3 regions of the Synechococcus sp. 63AY4M2 genome follow, and region 3 is predicted to be linked to each of the others. Evidence: riboswitches for the same ligand, from Rfam matches in the RefSeq annotation. Region 3 holds a riboswitch; each other region holds the start of a gene.
The links. A riboswitch is a leader RNA that binds a small molecule or an ion and turns the genes downstream of it on or off. The one in region 3 is predicted to bind cobalamin.
Positions count from the first base shown of each region.

Region 1: linked by a shared signal. The riboswitch ahead of metE (5-methyltetrahydropteroyltriglutamate--homocysteine S-methyltransferase) and the one ahead of SYN63AY4M2_RS09675 (sirohydrochlorin chelatase) in region 3 are both predicted to bind cobalamin.
Region 2: linked by a shared signal. The riboswitch ahead of SYN63AY4M2_RS02230 (TonB-dependent receptor) and the one ahead of SYN63AY4M2_RS09675 (sirohydrochlorin chelatase) in region 3 are both predicted to bind cobalamin.

Region 1 covers NZ_AXUX01000001.1:1,450,943-1,455,149, reverse strand. The annotation lists gene metE (5-methyltetrahydropteroyltriglutamate--homocysteine S-methyltransferase) at 1-2,136, opposite strand, end outside; cobalamin riboswitch at 2,542-2,747, opposite strand; tRNA gene SYN63AY4M2_RS06415 (tRNA-Arg) at 2,762-2,836, opposite strand; gene SYN63AY4M2_RS06410 (molybdenum cofactor biosynthesis protein MoaE) at 2,870-3,355, opposite strand; gene SYN63AY4M2_RS06405 (MoaD/ThiS family protein) at 3,356-3,619, opposite strand; gene moaC (cyclic pyranopterin monophosphate synthase MoaC) at 3,594-4,207, opposite strand, start outside.
Region 2 covers NZ_AXUX01000001.1:480,271-484,477, forward strand. The annotation lists gene SYN63AY4M2_RS02220 (pentapeptide repeat-containing protein) at 1-489, opposite strand, end outside; gene SYN63AY4M2_RS02225 (DUF1565 domain-containing protein) at 653-2,443, shown strand; cobalamin riboswitch at 2,535-2,676, shown strand; gene SYN63AY4M2_RS02230 (TonB-dependent receptor) at 2,716-4,207, shown strand, end outside.
Region 3 covers NZ_AXUX01000001.1:2,179,086-2,183,292, forward strand. The annotation lists gene SYN63AY4M2_RS09665 (PAP/fibrillin family protein) at 1-526, shown strand, start outside; gene SYN63AY4M2_RS09670 (hypothetical protein) at 523-1,416, opposite strand; gene SYN63AY4M2_RS09675 (sirohydrochlorin chelatase) at 1,528-2,556, opposite strand; cobalamin riboswitch at 2,586-2,722, opposite strand; gene SYN63AY4M2_RS09680 (heavy metal translocating P-type ATPase) at 2,851-4,207, opposite strand, start outside.

The DNA.
Region 1 (4,207 bases), 730 kb from region 3:
GACCCAGGTTTGCTCTAGCGGCAAGTGGGCCACTCCCAGGCGCAGTTGCCGGAGAATCTGCTCGGTGTCGGGCACCGCCGGGCTGTGAACGTCGTAAACGCCGTTGCCTACCTGGTGGCGATAGCCGGCTTGGGCAATCTGCAGCAAGGTTTTGTTGCTGCTGCGGCTGTTTTCGATGGAGAGGACGTCGGCATCCAGACGCTCGATGTGCTCGATGATGTCCCCGAACTCCGAGTAGCACATGTGGGTGTGGATCTGGGTTTCGGGCTTGGCGCCAGCGGTAGTCAGGCGGAAGGCCTCCACCGCCCAACTTAAGTATTCTGGCCAGCGCTCTTTTTTCAAGGGCAGCCCCTCTCGCAGCGCTGGCTCGTCCACCTGCACCATCGCGGCTCCGGCAGCTTCCAAGTCGGCCACCTCTGCCCGCAGGGCCAGGGCAATTTGCAGGGCCTGCTCGCGACGGGAAACGTCAACGCGGGGGAAGGACCAGTTGAGCATGGTTACCGGCCCTGTCAGCATCCCCTTGACCGGCTTTTGAGTCAGAGATTGGGCCACCTTGAACTCCCGCACCGTCATGGGGCGAGGGCGAGACACGTCGCCGTAGAGAATGGGGGGACGCACGCAGCGGCTGCCATAGCTCTGCACCCAGCCGTGCTCGGTAAAGGCAAAGCCCTGCAGTTGTTGGGCGAAGTATTCCACCATGTCGGTGCGCTCGAACTCACCATGCACCAGCACATCCAGGCCAATTTCTTCTTGGATGCGGATGCACTTGGCAATTTCGGCGTCGATGGCAGCTTCGTATTCGGCCTGGGAGATCTCGCCCTTTTTGTACTTGACCCGCCACTGCCGGACTTCGGGGGTTTGGGGAAAAGAGCCGATGGTGGTGGTCGGCAGCGGTGGCAGCTTGACCTGCCGGCCTATACGCTGCTCGTAGGGAAGGGAGCGCTGGAAGTCCTGCGCCGTCAGGTTAGCCAAGGCCTGGCGCACTGTAGAGTTGGGGGGATTGAAGTCCTGGAAGGCCTGCCACTGCTGCTCCAGCTCCTGCTGCTGGGCGGCGGTGTCTTCGCCGTTGAGGGTGCGGGCCAGCAGAACCACCTCGGCCAGCTTCTGCTCGGCAAAGCTGAGAACATTGCGCAAAGGCTCTGGCAGGTGGGTTTCCAGAGCAGCGTCGTGGGGCACAAATTGGAGCGAGCAAGAAGGCTGCACCCGCAGGTTGGGGGCTAGGGCTTGCAGCTCTTGCAGAGTGGCCAGAACGGCTTTGGGCTGGATCTGCCAGATGTTGCGCCCGTCCACTACCCCCGCCCCCAGGATCTTGTCGGCGGGGAAGCCGTGGGCTCTGACCAGTTCCAGGTTGTGGCCGCGGGTGAAGTCGAGGCTGAGGCCAGCTACCGGAAGCTCCACCGCCCAGGGGTAAGTCTCCCCCAAGTCGTCAAAGTAGGTAACCAGGTGGAGAGGGATCCCCACGCTTGCAAGCCAGCGGTAGGTCTGCTCCACCGCTTCCTGAAGACTTTTGCCTTCGCTGGTCACCAAGATGGGCTCATGGACTTGCACTTCCCGGATCCCCAGGCGCTGCAGCTCCTGCAAGAGTTCTCTGTAGAGAGGAAGCAGCTTCTCCAGATCCCCCCGCAACTCGCCAGAGCGCTGGCTTAGAGCAAGAAGGGTAACCGGACTGAGGAGGACGGGGCTGGTGCGGTTTCCTAGGATCCCTTGCGCCCGTCGCACCGTGGCCAGGAAGTCGTCGAAATGGGCCTGAGGGATCGCGTCGGCCTCAATTTCCGGCACCAGGTAGTGGTAGTTGGTGTCAAACCACTTGGTCATTTCCAAGGCCGGCAGCCCCTCCTGCCCCCGCGCCATGGCAAAGTAGCGCTCCAGGCCTGATAAGCTCTGAAACCGGGAGGGAATCAGCCCCAGCCAGGTGGCCCAGTCCAAAACGTGGTCGTAGAGGGTTTGATCTCCTACGGCAATGTGGTCGAGGTTGGCCTGTCGCTGGGTTCGCCAGGCCTGACTCTCCAGATCCTGCAGCGTCGCCAACAAGGCTTCCGCCTCCAGGGTGCCGCCCCAAAAGGCCTCCAGGGCTTTCTTCAGCTCGCGGCGCTTGCCCATGCGGGCATAGCCTAGGGTTTGAGTTTCAATGGCCATAAGGTACCTTGTCCTGAATCGAATTCGGTAATTGAGGTTGCCGCCAGTTGTCATCCAACCTAGGCAGCAAGAGATGGCCGCCGACATGCCTATCGGTGGCATCCCGGCAGAAGGTTTTCCCTAGGCCAGGAAACCTGCCGGAGCTGTCAAGGCGTTCCTTCACCCTGGCGGCTTGCCCACTCTGCACAGGGGGATGCCCAGAGGACTCTTTTGTGCAACCAAAGCGAGCAACCGTCCTCCTAGCTGCCCCTGAGCTATCTGCTCAGCTCTCTTGTCCGCGCTTTTGACTGAGTGCCTACGATCCGAGAGCGTCGAAAATCCGTAAGCAGGCCGATGAAAAAACTTCGAGACGGGAACGGGCTAACGTCAAAATGGGGAGCATATCTGTACCTCGCAGATATGGTGAACTGTGGAAAAACCGCCGGCGGGCATTCTGACTTGCTCAGTTTTGGAGGGGCTGGCTTGCGTTTCAAGGCCTCTTGCAACAACGAACTAGGGATCCCAAGTCCAAAACCGGCTCACAGCTGCGGGACAGCGGCAGATTCTCACTGCACTTTCCCCGTTGCCTCTGACGGCTGATCCCCGTCAGAACCGACAGTAGACTTTATCCTATCACTGGTTTTAGCGGGACTGGGCGGATTTGAACCGCCGACCTAGCGCTTAGGAGGCGCTTGCTCTATCCAGGCTGAGCTACAGCCCCAGGTCAGGTACCTCACTGATACTAGCAGAGAGGCTAGGGGGTATCGCCGCAAGGCTGCCGAGCAATAGCGTTCTTATGGAATTGCTGGAACAAAGGCTTTGCTTTCTGACACAAAACCCAACGCGGCGGCTCACCCCAGTAGTACTCTTTTTTCCAAATGGGCAAGCGCTCCTTGATTGCATCAATGATGTAACGTGCTCCAGCAAAAGCGGCGCCGCGATGTTCAGCTGTAGCACCAACCCAAACCGCAATATCACCAATTGCAAGATGACCCTGGCGGTGACAGGCAACAGCACCGCAGAGGCCAAACTTGGCGTGGGCTTCTCGGAGGATCTTCTCGCCCTCCTTCTGGGCAAGGATCTCGTAGACTTCGTACTCCAAGCTGAGAACAGGTTTGCCCTGGCTGTGGTTGCGTACCCAGCCCTCGAAGGTTACTAAGGCACCCGCTGTGTTATTGACGAGCAAACGACTGAGTTCAGCTGGCTGGATGGTGCTATCCACAATTAGAAAACGCAGCATTTAGCCCCCACAAACTGGTGGAATGAAAACTACCAAGGCACCTTCATCTATCGGCCTAGTCAAGTCACAGAACTCATGATTGACAGCAACCTTAACGTCCTCCGCTGCTAGCGAAAATCCATACTTTGCTTGCAGCTGCTGATAGAGCTCTAGGTAGTTTGCTGCACTGGTTTGCAGCACTTCGCTGCTCCGCTGAGCCTGTTCCCGCAGCACTGCTACATATTGAATTGTTACGGTCTTACTTAGGACAGATTGAGTTACCATGGCTGCAACTACCCCAAACGGATTGGAAAGTGGCATACTCCTCGGCGGTATTGACGTTCATGAGCTCGACCTCATGGTTGGGGGTAACTAGGGTGCAGGGCTGCCTGCTGAGGATTTCCACAGGGCAGTACACCCCTTCCGCGTAAGCCCTTTCTAGTACCGCTGCAGCTTGAGGAGTATAGATGGCGCAAAGAGCTTCCGGGAAGCCGCGCTCGGGGTTAACATAGCAAGTTGCGATTGTTTCGGCTTGGTAGTGATCCAGCAGCTTTTGGATTGTTTCTGACCGAAGGTTCAGTAGATCACAGGCAACAACCAACCAGTTAGCTTCAGGATGAGTATTCAAGGCAGTCAATAGGCCACTGATCGGGCCAACGCTTTCTACTAGATCTGGTAGTGTGGGCAAGAGCTCTAGAGCTGTGCCCGACCACTGACCGGCACGCGCTGACAAGTAAACCTGCTGGCAGTAGGGCTGCAGCAGTTCATAGAGATAGGCGGCGTGGGGTTTGCCAAAAGGGTTCAGCAGCGCTTTATCGCGACCCATGCGCTTGCTACGTCCCCCTGTGAGCACCAAGCCATAGAGGGGACGTT
Region 2 (4,207 bases), 1.7 Mb from region 3:
CTGCTGCTGGGTGATGATGTTCTGCTGGATGGTGAGGTCGCGGGAGATGACGTACTGCCGCCAGGCGATGTAGGCGGCCAGGAGGGCGATCAGGATCTGACCTGTAGCCCCGAACACCTCGCCCAAAGCCCCGATGGCCTCCCAGCTCAGGGATCCCAGGGCCGAGAAGGCTCCACTCCAGACCAATCCTCCCATCACCGCCAAGCCGAGAGCTGCTGCCGCCCACCCCAGGCTGGGCCAGGTGGTCAGCCACTGCCAGAGGTCGCGCCCGATCTGCACCCAGAGCGGCTGCCCCCACCAGCCGGCCAGGCCCAGCCAAGCCAGCACCGCCCCCCAGCCCAGGGCCGGCTGCCCTGCCCACTGGCCCAGCAGCAGCAGCAGGGCTGGGATCCCCAACAACAGCAGGTTGAGCAGGGGGCGCCCAGACGAGAGGGAAGCCAGCGGCAACTCTTGGGAGGAGCCTTCGCGGGCAAGGGCTTCGTCGGTCATGGCAAGGGTATACTCTAGGGGTAGCGTTGGATCTACAAAAAGAAGCCTGCATCAGTCCGTATTTGGAGTTGGGGAAGAGGGCAGGATCCTGCCTGTCAGGTTTGGTAGGATAGCCTCGACCCTCCTTCCTTCTCTGGCCCAGCCTGGTGTGGGGATGACTCCTATGATCTCTTCCTTATCGTTCATCCGTCTGCAGAAATCCGGCGAACACCAATTTACAGCAGTCCTGCCTGACTTGCGGTTGCAGCGTCACGGCTCCGCGACGCTGACGCGACTGGCCACCTCTTTGCTGTTGAGCACCAGCTTACTGCTGGCGGCAGGAAGGGATCCCAGTTGGGCGCAAACTTCCCTGGACACCGGCCTTTTGGAGAAGCAGGCCCTGCCCCAAGCGCCGCCGCTGCCGGACGACCGCCCCGCCATTTTTGTGGATGCCGCCAATGGCAGCGATACCCAAGGGGATGGATCCCGCAACAACCCCTTCAAGACCATCACCCATGCCATCAGCCGGGCGCCAGCCGGCAGCATCATCCAGCTTCTGCCGGGGGTGTACAGCGCAGAAAGCGGCGAAGTCTTCCCCATCCGCCTCAAGGCCGGCCTTATCTTGCGCGGGGACGAGTCCACCTTGGGAGAGGGCTACCTGATCGATGGCGGCGGCACCTACATGAGCCCGACCTTGGCCCGGCAAAACGTTGCCCTGCTGGCAGAGACCGGCTCAGAGGTGCGGGGGGTTACCCTGCGCAACCAGGGTCGGCGCGGCTACGCCCTCTGGGTAGAATCGGCTTCCCCGCGCATTCTCAACAACAGCTTTGTGGGCAGCATCCACGACGGCATTTTCATCGCCGGCGCCTCCAACCCCTGGATAGAAGGCAACCGCTTCTACAAAAACGGGGCCAACGGCATCTCCGTCTTGGGCACCTCCCAGCCCACCATTGTCAACAACCTCTTCCAAGAGACCGGCTTTGGCCTCACCATCGACCAGCGCTCGGCGCCGATTGTGCGCAACAACCGCATCCTGCAAAACCGCACCGGCATTGTGGTCGGCGGCAGCGCCCGTCCCATCCTGCGCAACAATCTCATTGCCCGCAACCTGGAGACTGGCCTGACAGCTATCACCACCGCCCAGCCAGATTTGGGCACGGCTTCGGATCCCGGCAACAACATCTTTGAGGGGAACGGCCAGTACGACATCCACAACGCCACCCGCGGCCTGCGCCTCAACGCCAATGGCAACCAACTGGCCGGCAAAACCAAAGGGGAGCTGGATCTGGCCGGCCAGACCACGGTGGCTGCGCTGCCCAGCAACGCCCCGCCACCCATTGCGGCAGGCGGCTTGACGCTGCCCACACCTCCGCAGGCCGAGCCTCCGGCTCCCAGCAGGGATCCCCAGCCGGCGGCGGCCTCTCCCACCTTGCCGGTGGTGACGGTGCCCCAATCGACTGCCCCCGTTCCCCCTCCTGCAGCGGGATCGGGAGGGCGCATTTTGCCCAGTGCCCCCCCTCAGCCGGCAGGCGCTCAACCCCAGGAGTTTGTTGCCGTCCCCTTCACCCCCGATGGCTCCACCACGCCTGCCCAACCGGTTGAGCCTGCTCCTGCCACTCCCGTCCGCCAGCAATCTGTGGCTCCTCTCACGGATATTACTACCCTCCTGCCACCCCCGGCTCGCCGACAAGCGGGCAGCAGCCCAACAACCCCCCCTGTTCCCGTTGCCGCGGCTCCAGAACCGGCGGTAGCCCCAGCAGAGTCGGCCACCCGCTTTCGTGTGCTGGTGACCCCCAAGGGCAGCGACGATTTGCAGCGGCTGCGGCAGCTCGTCCCCGAAGCGGTGGAGACCGTGTTCAACGGCAGGAGGGTGCTGCAGGCCGGCCTCTACGACAGCCGCAGCCAGGCCCAGTCAGTCTTGGATCGGCTGTTGGACGCCGGCTTTGACGCGGTGGCGGAGATGATCTTCCGTTGACCTCACTGCCCAGGGATCCCCCCCGGCAGGATAGGAACTCCCCAGCAGGGAATGTATGATGCCTAGCACGGCTTTTTCCAGAGCAATGGGGAGGAAAGCCGTGCCGTCAGGTTGTCCTGGGGATCAGCCAGGGCAAGCAATGGGGAAAGTCCGGTGCAAATCCGGCGCTGTGCCGCAACTGTGATGGGCTGAGGCCCTCAGTCAGGATGCCCGCCTGCGGCTTTGGCTCAAAGCTTAGCCCTTCCGCGTCGCACGGAAGCAGGAGCAACCGGATGAAAGTAACTGTATGTCTCAGCCTTGGGCTGGGGATCTTGAGTTTGGGGATCCCGGCCTGGGGGCAGGCAATCTTGGATACCGGCCTCAGCGCCGAGATTTTGAATCAACCCGTCACCACCCCGTTTCGCCGTCCCGGCCTGCTGCGAGAGTCTTCCCGCCCAGTCTATGTCATCACCCGCCAGCAGATGCGCCAGCAAGGGGCAAGGACGGTGCAGGAAGCCCTGCGCTACTTGCCCGGGATCCTCAGCAATGGCACAGCGGGAACTCAGTTGGGAGCTCTTAGCTCTCAATTCATGCGAGGGGCGCGAACGGCGCAGGTATTGGTGCTCTTGGATGGCCGCCCTCTCAACGATCTGGGTTTTTTCGGGGGGTTTGACCTCTCGCAAATCACCACCGATGTCGTCGAGCGAATTGAAGTCTCCCCCGGCGGCGGCTCTACCCTGTACGGCTCAGACGCCGTTGGCGGCGTGATCAACATCGTCACGGTGGAGCCGCAGCCAGAAACGGAGACGGTGCTGGAAGCGGCGGTCGGCAGCTACGGTCTCAATGAGCAAGGGATCCAAAGTCGCGGCCAAGCCCAGGATCTGGGCTGGGTGCTCAGCTATCGCCGTCTGCAAAGTAACAACGACTTTCCCTTTGCCATTGAGCGGCTGGGCAAGTCAGGCAGGCGGGAAAACTCGGCGGTGGAGTACCACAACTTGCAGGCCAAGCTCACCTGGCAACTGGCCGAAGATCAAGTCCTAACAGCCAACGCCCTCTACCTCAACAAAGCCTTTCGCGTGCCCGGTAGTGTAGAGTTTCCCTCTCCCGACGCAGAGCAAAACACCAACGATCTGCTGCTGGATCTCAGTTGGCTGTGGACTCAGGAAACAGGATCCCTGCAGGCAAGAGTCTTTTTGGACGATCTCAACTACCGCTTCAGCGCTCCGCAAAGCCAGGGATCCCGCGACGTCATCTTGCGCAATGGCTGGGGATCCCAGCTTCAATATGCTTGGCAGGCCGGCGAAAACCTAGAGGGAGTTTTGGGGGCAGATTATCGCTCTATCTCAGCCCGCAATACGACTTTTTCTTTTGCCAGGGGTTCTGCCAATATCAACTACGACGATACGGTTAACCAGGGGGCCCTGTTTGCCCGCCTGGACTACAGCCCGGATCCCCAGTTCCACCTCGACCTGGGCATCCGTCAGGACTTCAGCAGTTTGGCCAACGGCTCGGCCACCTCGCCGGCTGTGGGGATCCGGTGGGCAGTTGCCGAGGGAACTACCTTGAGGGCCAGCTACGCCGGCAGCTTTCGCACTCCCTTGATCTCGGAATTGTTCTTTCGGCTGCGCGGCTTTTTTGAAGTGGATGGCAACCCCAATCTCCGCCCAGAGCGAGGGGAGAGCTTGGACATCGGCCTGGATCAAACCTTGGGAGATTTTGGCCTGCTGCGCTTAACTTTTGCCCACAACCGCATCCGCGATGGCATCACCTTTGTCAGCCTTGGGC
Region 3 (4,207 bases):
CCAGATCTTGTCTCACATTGCTGCTTTGGAGGCGCTCAACCCCACCCCCAGGCCAACCTCTGTTCCTGAACAGTTGGAGGGGAACTGGCTTACCCTATTTACCACCAGCACAGACCTGCTGCGGCTGGCCCAGTTGCCCCTTCTGACCACCGGCGAGATCTACCAGTGCATTCGGGCCAAAGCTGGGCGGGTCTTTAACGTGGCGGAGATCCAGGGATCCGGCTGGCTGCAGGCTTGGCTGCCCCGGGGAGTTGTGGCGGTGGCGGCCCGCTTCTACCCAGAGTCGGAATGCCGGGTCAGGGTCATTTTCGAGCGCTTGGTGCTCGGATCCCAGGCCTTGATGAGCTACGAGATCGAGAGTTTTCTCTATCTGCTCGAGCGGGATCCCAAACGGATCCCGGCGGTGCAGATCGACGTTCGCCGCCGCGAGCCAACGGGTTGGCTGGATATCACCTATTTGGATGAAGACTTGCGGCTGGGTCGGGGCAGCGAGGGGAGTGTATTTGTTCTAAAGCGGGTCGGCTAGTCGGAGGATCCAGAGGACTCCGTTTCCGCCCTTTCGTGAGATGGGTTTTGGGTTAGGGTGGAGCTTATTTCCTGTAGAACTTGCAAGGCGCGGTAGGACTCCCGCAAAGCTTGCAGCTCTTGCTGAGTTTGCTCCAGTTGCCGGGCTTTTTGCTCCTGTAAGAAGCGCAGCCTTTGATTTTCGGACGCCGTGCGACGCAGAACGTGCTTGAGTTTCTGCTTCTGCTGCTGAAGCCGAGTCCGCCTCACCTCCAACTGCTGCAGTTGGATTTCTTGGAGTTCCAGTTCTATTTTCAGAGTGGCGACCTGCATCTGGAGTTGGCGAAGTTTTTGGTTGAGCTCTGGCTCTGGTGTGGGTTTTGCCGACTCAGGGCTTGGGGAAGAAGGTGATGACAATTCTTGTAGGGGCTGCAACTGTTGGGCCTTGGCCTGCGAAGCTTGATCCTGGTGCTGCTCGCCCTGCAGTCTTACTTGAGTGTGTTCGCTTACTTCGGTTTCAGTTTCCGTCTGCTGCTCAGCTTGATCAAGAATTTGTCGATCGCGGATCTGGGTTTGAGGATCCTCGTCAACCGACTGCAAAGGGAGAGAATCCTCCTCGGGTTGCCGAGGGTTGTCGCCATAATCGGCGGGATCAAAGGGAGACACAGCCGCCAACAGCGATTCTCGAAAGTCAGGCCAGGAATGCGACTGCAGACCCATCTGAACCAGCCGCCAAACCCCGTAGGAGGCCCCAATTGCAGCCAGGAGCCCAGGGATCCCGGCCAAGGACAGGGAAACCTTGGGCAGGGTCGGCAGGATCTGATCCAGCAGGCCCACCACCAACGCGAAGACAAAGATCCCGCTCCCCGCGGCAGCGGCACCTGAGACCCAAGAGGAGCGGGAGAACATCATCGTTTCTGTTTTTTCGCTAGCAGAACCACCGGAGCAGGAGAACCAGAGGTCAGGTTCACAGATCGCCTGCCTGCATCTCAGTTTATCCCGCCGGCAGCCTCTGTTTCTCGCTTAGGGCACTTGCCAAGCCCGCTGGTGGTAGCTCTGCAATTCGGCCCAGGGATCCGCTGCTGCTGCGGGGGTATGGCCGTGGTTGTGGTGATGGTGAGAGTGATGGTGATGGGATCCGTGCCCATAGGAGTCATGGTCATGGTGATGAGTATGCCCCGCTCCCAGCTCTGCGCTCACCGCCAGGCGAAACTTGCAGAGGTGGCAGTTCATCAGGGTTTGGCCCTGGAGAGCTTCCTGCTCCAGTTGCTGCAGGCTGTGCAGCACCGCGTCCACAAGGCCCAATTCCGGCAGCATCAGCCAGTCGATCTCGGGGTATTGGCGTCGCCGTTCTTCCACCGCCGCCTCGATTTTTTTCACCAGCACCCCTGTAAAGAGAAAATAGGGCAGCACAACCACCCGGCGCGGCTGCCAAGAGAGGGCCCGCTCCAGACCCACCGGCAGGCGGGGATGGGTGATGCCGATAAAGCAGGTTTCCACGGCAGCAAACCCGGATCCTTCCCAAAGCAGCCGGGCCAGCTTACAGGCTTCGGCGTTGGCTTCGGGATCGCTGGAGCCGCGACCGACAAACAGCAACACCGTTTCCGCCCCTGGGATCTGCTGCGGCTGGGCAGCCAGCAGAGTGGCCAATCGCTCCCGCAACAGTTGCAAGATCTCGACCCGGATCCCCAGCGGCCCGCCGTAGTGGATGCGCAACTGCGGGTGGAGGGCCTGCAGACGATCCAGCTCCACCGTCACGTCGAACTTGTTGTGGCGCGCCCCAAAAAGCAGCAGCGGCAGGGCCACGATCTCCTGCCACCCTTGGGCCAAGCATTGTTCCACCCCCTGGGCAATACTGGGCTGGGCTAGCTCCAAAAAGCAGGGGATCACCGGCCGATGGGGGGTGAGGGATTGATAAACTTGGGCCAGCTCCAGAAAGGCTTGCTGCCCTTCAGGGTCACGGGATCCATGGCCGATGAGCAACAGGGGCAAGGCAGGAGAAGAAAACTGCCCAACCGCACGGGGAGGGGAAAAACTGAGGACATCCAACACAAAAAACTCCGTTCCTTGTGAATCGCAAGGGGTACAGGACAAGGGCAGGTGGGTGTTCTGGCTGAGGGAGGGATCCCATCACAGTTGCGTCACAGTGGCGGATTTGCACCGCGCTTTCCCCAGTCTGCCTGAGCCTTTTAGGTTAGCTTGCCGCTTGTCGTTCACCAAGCCCCCTGGGGGGGATGTCCTTGTCTGCCAGAAGATAGCCCTGAGGCATGAGCGGTACGGCAGACTCATGCTCAAAGGGCAGCAAAACTGTTGCCGCGCTAATCCCCCTTGCCCCTGGGAGAGGGCCTAACGCCGGCCCGCTGGTCTGGGGGGCTGAAAGTGTCGCAGGCGCAGGGCATTGGCGACCACCGAAACGGAACTCAGGGCCATGGCTGCCCCCGCCAGCATAGGGTTGAGCAACCAGCCTGTAAAGGGATAGAGCGCCCCAGCGGCAATCGGGATCCCCAGCGTATTGTAGATAAAGGCGAAGAAGAGGTTCTGGCGGATGTTGTTGAGGGTGGCCCGACTGAGTTGAATGGCAGTGGCGACTCCCCGCAGATCCCCCGACATGAGGGTAATATCGCTGGCGGCCATCGCCACATCCGTACCCGTACCGATGGCGATCCCCACATCAGCTTCTGCCAGAGCTGGAGCATCGTTAATGCCATCTCCCACCATCGCCACCCGCCGTCGCGGTTGTCTTAGGCTGCGTATGTAAGCTGCCTTCTGATCCGGACGGACTTGGGCAATTACCCGCTGAATGCCTGCTTGCCGAGCAACCGCTTGGGCCGTGGTGGGGTTATCCCCGGTCAGCAGGATCACCTCTAGACCCATCTGTTGCAGCTGTTGCACTGCCTCAGGAGAGGTGGGTTTGAGCGGATCGGCAATGGCCAACAGCCCCACCAGACGGTGGGATTGCGCCACGCCGATCACCGTTTTGCCCTGGCTTTCCCAATTCTGAACCCGCTCTGACCAAGAGGGATCCCAAGGGATCCCCATCTCCTGTAGCCAGCTCAGCCGACCGATGCCGACCCACTGATCCTCCACCCAGGCTTCTGCCCCACTGCCTATCCTTGCCTGAAAATGCTGGGCAGGAGGGATGGCAATTTTTTCCGCTTCGGCTTTCTGCACCACCGCCTGGGCCAAAGGATGTTCCGAGTGCCGCTCCACTGCCGCTGCCAGGCGCAACACCGTCAGGGGAGAGGAGCCATTAGCCCAAATATCGGTGACAGTGGGACGACCTTCGGTCAGGGTGCCGGTTTTGTCCAAGACCACCGTGCGCAAGTCGTGGGCCAATTCCAGGCTGTCGGCACTTTTCACCAGGATCCCCAATTCCGCCCCTCGTCCCACGGCCACCAGGATCGAGGTGGGGGTCGCCAACCCCAGCGCGCAAGGGCAGGCGATGATCAGCACCCCAATTGTGTTCACCAAGGCCAGTGTCGGGTTATCGGCCAGCACCCACCAGAGCACAAAAGTTAGAACTGCCACCCCAATCACCGCCGGCACAAACCAGGAGGTGACCCGATCCGCCAACTGTTGAATCGGAGCTTTGGATCCCTGAGCTTCCTGCACCAAGCGCACGATCTGGGCCAGAAGCGTATCTTTGCCCACCCGCCGCGCTTCCATCACAAAGCTGCCCGTCTGATTCAGCGTTGCCCCAATC